2 regions of the Arthrobacter sp. PM3 genome follow, and region 1 is predicted to be linked to the other one. Evidence: riboswitches for the same ligand, from Rfam matches in the RefSeq annotation. Region 1 holds a riboswitch; the other holds the start of a gene.

Region 1 (3,412 bases):
GCTGCCCATCGCCACCAGCAGTCCGGCCAGGACCAGCGGATAGGCGTCAACAATCCACAGCAGTTCCACGCCGGAGGCATCCAGGCTGCGCGCGATGGCCGGCAGCGCGAACGTCAGGGCGGTGTTGTCCACCGCCACAAGCAGGACGGGGAACATCAGCAGGGCCAACGCCACCCAGTCGCGCCAGGGCGCGCGGGGGCCGATGGCTGCCGGGTTGCCGGCGGATGCGGTGATCGATGCAGTGCTCATGAAATATAACTGTACCGTCTGGACGGTACAGTTACGAAATGGCGGTGATGAAATCGGAAAATGCCCGCCACGGCAGGCATGATGGGAACCATGCCCAGGAAACCCGTGGCCCGCGAGGCCGTCCTCGACGCCTTTGAATCCCTGCTGATCGAGGTGGGGGAGCGCGCTGCCACCCTCGATGCGGTCGCGCGGCGGGCCGGCGTCTCCAAGGGTGGCCTGCTCTACCATTTCCCGACCAAAGAGGCGATGATCACGGTCCTGCTGGAGCGGCTGGACCGGCACCTGGCGGCGGACGTCGCGGCCATGGCCGCCGCGCCGGAGGGGGCGGCGGCGTACTTCATCAAGTCCTCGGTGTGGGCGGACACGCCCATGGACCGGGTCTTCGTGGCGGCCACCCGGCTCGCGGAGGTGGCGCACGAGGAAACCCAGCGCCGCTTCGCCGCGGGCCAGGCCAGTTGGCTGGAACTGCTGGCGGCCGACGTCGGACCGGCCATGGCGAAAGCCGTCCTCTATATGGGGGACGGGCTGTACTTCAACGCCATGCTGGGCCGGGGGCCCGGCGGCCCGCCCGGTGCGATTGAGGCGGAGGTTGAGAGTCTCCTGGCCGCCGTCGAACGGCTGCGCGACTGAGGCCGCCGGCACACCGCAGGTAACCCCGGAGCGGCGACGGCCGGGAGTTTGCGGACGCGCGTCCGGCATAGGACAATGGAGGCTGTGACAGCTGTCACCCCCGAATTAAATTCAAATTGAATACGCCTTTGATCTGCGGCGGGAGAGTCCTGCAAGTAGGTACAAGCAGGCGCCGTAGGAGCAAATCCTCCCCAGGAATCTCTCAGGCCCATGTACCGCCGCGGCAAGGCATCTCTGGAAAGTAGCAGGCTGTCTTTCGGACATGCTGTGCTCACCGACGGTGCAAGCGGATAAGCGTCCGCGGAAACTCTCAGGTCCAATACAGAGTGGGGAGGAACCCGAATCACTGTGGCGTACCCTGCGCCGCCTGAGTTATGGAGTTCCTTGTGACTGTTACCCCAGCGTCCACGTCCTTCGTCGACCGGCACATCGGCGCCCGCCGCCAGTCCGACGTCGACACCATGCTGAAGGCTGTCGGCCACGACACCGTCGACGCGCTGGTGGACACCGCCGTCCCGAAGGACATCCGCCAGGACTCCGACCTCGCGCTCGCCGCGGCCCTCAGTGAGGTTGAGGTCCTCGCCGAGCTGCGCAAGCTGGCGGCGAAGAACAAGACGGCCGTGCAGATGATCGGGCAGGGCTATTACGACACCGTGACCCCGGCGGTGATCCGCCGCAACATCCTCGAGGCCCCGGCCTGGTACACCGCCTACACGCCGTACCAGCCGGAAATCTCCCAGGGCCGGCTCGAGGCGCTGCTGAACTTCCAGACCATGGTCCAGGACCTCGTCGGCCTGCCGATCGCCAACGCCTCGCTGCTGGATGAAGCCACCGCCGTGGCCGAGGCCGTGCTGATGATGCGCCGCGCGAACAAGGACAAGACGGCCCATGACGGCAAGACCGTCCTGGACGCCGACTGCCTGCCGCAGACCATCGCGATCGTCAAGGGCCGCGCCGAGGCGCTGGGCTTCGAAGTCGAGGTCGCGGATCTTTCCAAGGGCCTGCCCGAGGGCGTCATCAACGGCATCGTGCTGCAGCAGCCCGGCGTCTCCGGCCGGGTGTGGGACCAGTCCGCTGTGATCGCCGAGGCCAAGGAACGCGGCGCCCTCGTCACCGTCGCCGCCGACCTCCTGGCTCTCACGCTCATCACCCCTCCGGGTGAGCAGGGCGCGGACATCGCGGTCGGCTCCGCGCAGCGTTTCGGCGTGCCGCTGTTCTTCGGCGGCCCGCACGCGGCGTACATGGCCGTCCAGAAGGGCCTTGAGCGTTCCATGCCCGGCCGCCTCGTGGGCGTCTCCAAGGACAACGCCGGCGTCCCGGCCTACCGGCTGGCGCTGCAGACCCGCGAGCAGCACATCCGCCGTGAGAAGGCCACGTCCAACATCTGCACCGCGCAGGCCCTGCTGGCAATCGTGTCCTCGTTCTACGCCGTCTACCACGGCCCCGACGGGCTGAAGGCCATCGCCCAATCAGTCCACGTCCACGCCAGGACCATCGCCGCCTCGCTGAAGGCCGCCGGCCTGGACGTGCTGCACACCTCCTTCTTCGACACCATCACCGTCTCCGTGCCGGGCCGGGCAGCAGAGATCATCGCCGCCGCCGAGGCCAAGGGCGTCAACCTGCGGGCCATCGACGCCGACACCGTCGGAATCTCCGCCGACGAGGCCACGACTGTGCACATCGTTGCTGACGTCATCGCCGCGTTCGGCGCGTCTGTCACCGACACTTCTGAAGGGTTCGGCCTGGACCCCGCCGTCGAGCGCACGTCCGACTACCTGCAGCACCCGGTGTTCAACACGCACCGCTCCGAGACGCAGCTGCTGCGCTACATCCGCCGCCTCTCGGACCGTGACCTGGCCCTGGACCGGACCATGATCCCGCTGGGTTCGTGCACCATGAAGCTGAACGCCACGGCCGAGATGGAAGCCATTTCCTGGCCGGAGTTCGCCTCCATCCACCCGTTCGCCCCGGACTCGCAGACCGAGGGCTGGCGGGAACTCATCGCGGACCTTGAGGCCCAGCTGACCGAGATCACCGGGTACGACCAGGTCTCCATCCAGCCCAACGCCGGCTCCCAGGGCGAACTCGCCGGCCTGCTGGCCATCCGCGGCTACCACCTCTCCCGCGGCGACGCGCAGCGCAATATCTGCCTGATCCCGGCCTCGGCGCACGGCACCAACGCCGCCTCGGCCGTGCTGGCCGGCATGAAGGTCGTCGTCGTGGCCACCGCCTCCGACGGCACGATCGACCACGCGGACCTGACCGCGAAGATCGAGGCCAACAAGGACGCCCTGTCGGCAATCATGATCACCTACCCGTCCACCCACGGGGTATACGACGCCGACGTCCGCGAGGTCTGCGACGCGGTCCATGCCGCCGGCGGCCAGGTCTACATCGACGGCGCCAACCTCAACGCCCTCGTGGGCCTGGCCCAGCCGGGTCAGTTCGGCGGCGACGTCTCGCACCTGAACCTGCACAAGACCTTCTGCATCCCGCACGGCGGCGGCGGACCCGGCGTCGGCCCGGTCGCGGC
Region 2 (3,412 bases), 1.2 Mb from region 1:
TTCTGCGGGACCTTGCGGCGGGACAGGTTGCCGAAGCGGGCCGGCGCGTCGCCTTCCTGGGCGAGCCCGTAGACCATGCGGGACGTGGAGTAGATGCCGGAGTTGGCTGAAGACATCGCCGAAGTGAGGACCACCAGGTTGACCACGGTGGCGGCGGCGCCGAGGCCCGCCAGGGAGAACATGGCGATGAAGGGGCTGTGGCCGGCGGCGAACTCGGTCCAGGGGATAACGGACATCAGGATGATGAGGGCCCCGACGTAGAAGAGAAGTACACGTACCGGAATGGAGTTGATGGCCTTGGGGAGGTTCTTCTCCGGATCCTTGGCCTCCGCCGCCGTGGTGCCCACCAGCTCAATGCCGACGAATGCGAACACGGCAATCTGGAAGCCGGCCACGAAGCCCATAAACTCGTTCGGGAAGAAGCCCCCGTGGCTCCACAGGTTGCTGAAGGAGGCCGGTCCGGCCGCAGAGCTGAACCCGCTGAAGATCATGAACAGACCCACCACGATCAGTGCCACGATCGCGACGATCTTGATGAGTGCGAACCAGAACTCGGTTTCGCCGAAAGCCTTGACTGTGGTGAGGTTCAGCAGCAGGAGGATGGCGATGGTGACCAGGCCCGGGATCCACAGGGGCAGGCCGGGCCACAGTTCCTGGGAATACCCGGCGATGGCAATGACATCCGCGATTCCGGTGATCACCCAACAGAACCAATACGTCCAGCCCGTGAAGAATCCCGCCCACGGACCGAGCAGATCCGCGGCGAAGTCACTGAAGGATTTGTAGTGCAGGTTGGACAGGAGCAGCTCGCCCATGGCCCGCATGACGAAGAACAACATGAAGCCGATGATCATGTAGACAAAAATGACCGAGGGTCCGGCTGCCGAGATAGTCTTACCCGAGCCCATGAACAGGCCCGTTCCAATGGCGCCGCCGATCGCGATCAGCTGGATGTGCCGGTTGCTGAGCTGCCGCTCAAGGTGGGGAGCTTCAACCTCAGAAGAAGGTGGTCGCTGAATCGTCATGAGGAACTCCATCGTTCAAGTGGCATTTCAGCCACGATGATTCGGGTTCCTCCCCGCTCTGTCTTGGACCTGAGAGTTTCCGCGCCTCCTGCTCCTGCAGGAGACGCTTGCACCGTCGGTGAGCAGTGCGCCTTGATGACGTACCTGCTGCTTTCCAGAGTTGCCTCGCCGCGGCGGTACGGGGGCCTGAGAGATTCCTGGGGAGGATTTGCTCCTACGGCGCCTGCTGCATGTACCGGCAGGACTCTCCCGCCGCAGATCGTTGGCATGTTCATTTTTGAGGCTTGCGGAAATCGCCGCCGTGCGGACAACAGGTCCGCGCAACACTACGTTTTCCGCGGCTCCTGCGCCCGAATGCCGGGACCGCAGGGGCCGCGGCCGGCGCCCGCTGCCACAGCATCGGCCGGCCGATTCAGTGTGGGCTGGCTCACGCCGGAAAGTCAAGCCCCCAAAATTGTTTCGCGGCGCCGCGTCCCAAATTTTGCGCGGCACGGGAATTGTGTGTACCGTGTGATCCGAATCACCAACATTTGAATATGCCTTTCGAACCGTGGCGGGAGAGTCCTCCCCGACATCATCCGGGCAGGCGCCGTAGGAGCAAATCCTCCCCAGGAATCTCTCAGGCCCATGTACCGCCGCGGCTAGGCAACTCTGGAAAGCAGCCAGCGCGTTATGTGGCGCCTGGCTCACCGACGGTGCAAGCGGACGAGCGTCTGCGGAATCTCTCAGGTCCAATACAGAGCGGGGAGGAACCCGGTCCCCTCCGGCGCAATGCGTCGGCCATACCTTGGAGTTCCTCTTGACGATTCATTCTCTTACATCCAATTTTGCCGACCGGCACATCGGCGCCCGCCGCCAGTCCGACGTCGACACCATGCTCAAAGCCGTCGGCTACGACACCGTCGACGCGCTGGTGGACACCGCCGTCCCGAAGGACATCCGCCAGGACTCCGACCTCGCGCTCGCCGCGGCCCTCAGTGAGGTTGAGGTCCTCGCCGAGCTGCGCAAGCTGGCGGCGAAGAACAAGACGGCCGTGCAGATGATCGGGCAGGGCTATTACGACACCGTGACCCCGGCGGTGATCCGCCGCAACATCCTCGAGGCCCCGGCCTGGTACACCGCCTACACCCCCTACCAGCCGGAGATTTCCCAGGGACGGCTCGAGGCGCTGCTGAACTTCCAGACCATGGTCCAGGACCTCACCGCGCTCCCGGTCGCCAATGCCTCCCTCCTTGACGAGGCCACCGCCGTGGCCGAGGCCGTGCTGATGATGCGCCGCGCGAACAAGGACAAGACGGCCCATGACGGCAAGACCGTCCTGGACGCCGACTGCCTGCCGCAGACCATCGCGATCGTCAAGGGCCGCGCCGAGGCGCTGGGCTTCGAGGTCGAGGTCGCGGATCTTTCCAAGGGCCTGCCCGAGGGCGTCATCAACGGCATCGTGCTGCAGCAGCCCGGCGTCTCCGGCCGGGTGTGGGACCAGTCCGCGGTGATCGCCGAGGCGAAGGAACGCGGCGCCCTCGTCACCGTCGCCGCCGACCTCCTGGCTCTCACGCTCATCACCCCTCCGGGTGAGCAGGGCGCGGACATCGCCGTCGGCTCCACGCAGCGCTTCGGCGTGCCGCTGTTCTTCGGCGGCCCGCACGCCGCGTACATGGCGGTGCGCGAGGGCATGGAACGCACCCTCCCCGGCCGCATTGTCGGCGTCTCCAAGGACAACGCCGGCGTCCCGGCCTACCGCCTGGCGCTGCAGACCCGCGAGCAGCACATCCGCCGCGAGAAGGCCACGTCCAACATCTGCACCGCGCAGGCCCTGCTGGCAATCGTGTCCTCGTTCTACGCCGTCTACCACGGCCCCGACGGGCTGAAGGCGATCGCCGAGACCGTCCACAACAATGCCCGCGCCCTCGCCGCCACGCTGAAGATCGTCGGCCGCGAACTGGTGAGCGACTCCTTCTTCGACACCCTCACGGTCCGCGTGCCGGGCAAGGCCGCCAAGGTCATCGCCGCCGCCGACGCCCGCGGCATCAACCTGCGGCTCATCGACGCGGACACAGTCGGCGTGTCAGTCGATGAAACCACGACGCCGGAGGTCCTCTCCGCGGTGGTCGTCGCCTTTGGAGCCGGTCCGGTCGTGGAAGCCAAGGGCTTCGAGCTGCCCGGGACGGTGCTGCGCACGTCCGACTACCTGCAGCACCCGGTGTTCAACACGCACCGCTCCGAGACGCAGCTGCTGCGCTACATCCGCCGCCTCTCGGACCGTGACCTGGCCCTGGACCGGACCATGATCCCGCTGGGCTCGTGCACGATGAAGCTGAACGCCACGGCCGAGATGGAAGCCATTTCCTGGCCGGAGTTCGCCTCCATCCACCCGTTCGCCCCGGACT

The links. A riboswitch is a leader RNA that binds a small molecule or an ion and turns the genes downstream of it on or off. The one in region 1 is predicted to bind glycine.
Region 2: linked by a shared signal. The riboswitch ahead of gcvP (aminomethyl-transferring glycine dehydrogenase) and the one ahead of gcvP (aminomethyl-transferring glycine dehydrogenase) in region 1 are both predicted to bind glycine.

The regions. Positions count from the first base shown of each region.
Region 1 is NZ_CP022314.1:2,316,249-2,319,660, forward strand. Features, by position in the region: gene CFN17_RS10685 (MFS transporter) at 1-249, opposite strand, end outside; gene CFN17_RS10690 (TetR/AcrR family transcriptional regulator) at 340-879, shown strand; glycine riboswitch at 1,009-1,107, shown strand; gene gcvP (aminomethyl-transferring glycine dehydrogenase) at 1,254-3,412, shown strand, end outside.
Region 2 is NZ_CP022314.1:1,115,129-1,118,540, forward strand. Features, by position in the region: gene cycA (D-serine/D-alanine/glycine transporter) at 1-1,025, opposite strand, end outside; glycine riboswitch at 1,190-1,287, opposite strand; glycine riboswitch at 1,570-1,670, shown strand; gene gcvP (aminomethyl-transferring glycine dehydrogenase) at 1,813-3,412, shown strand, end outside.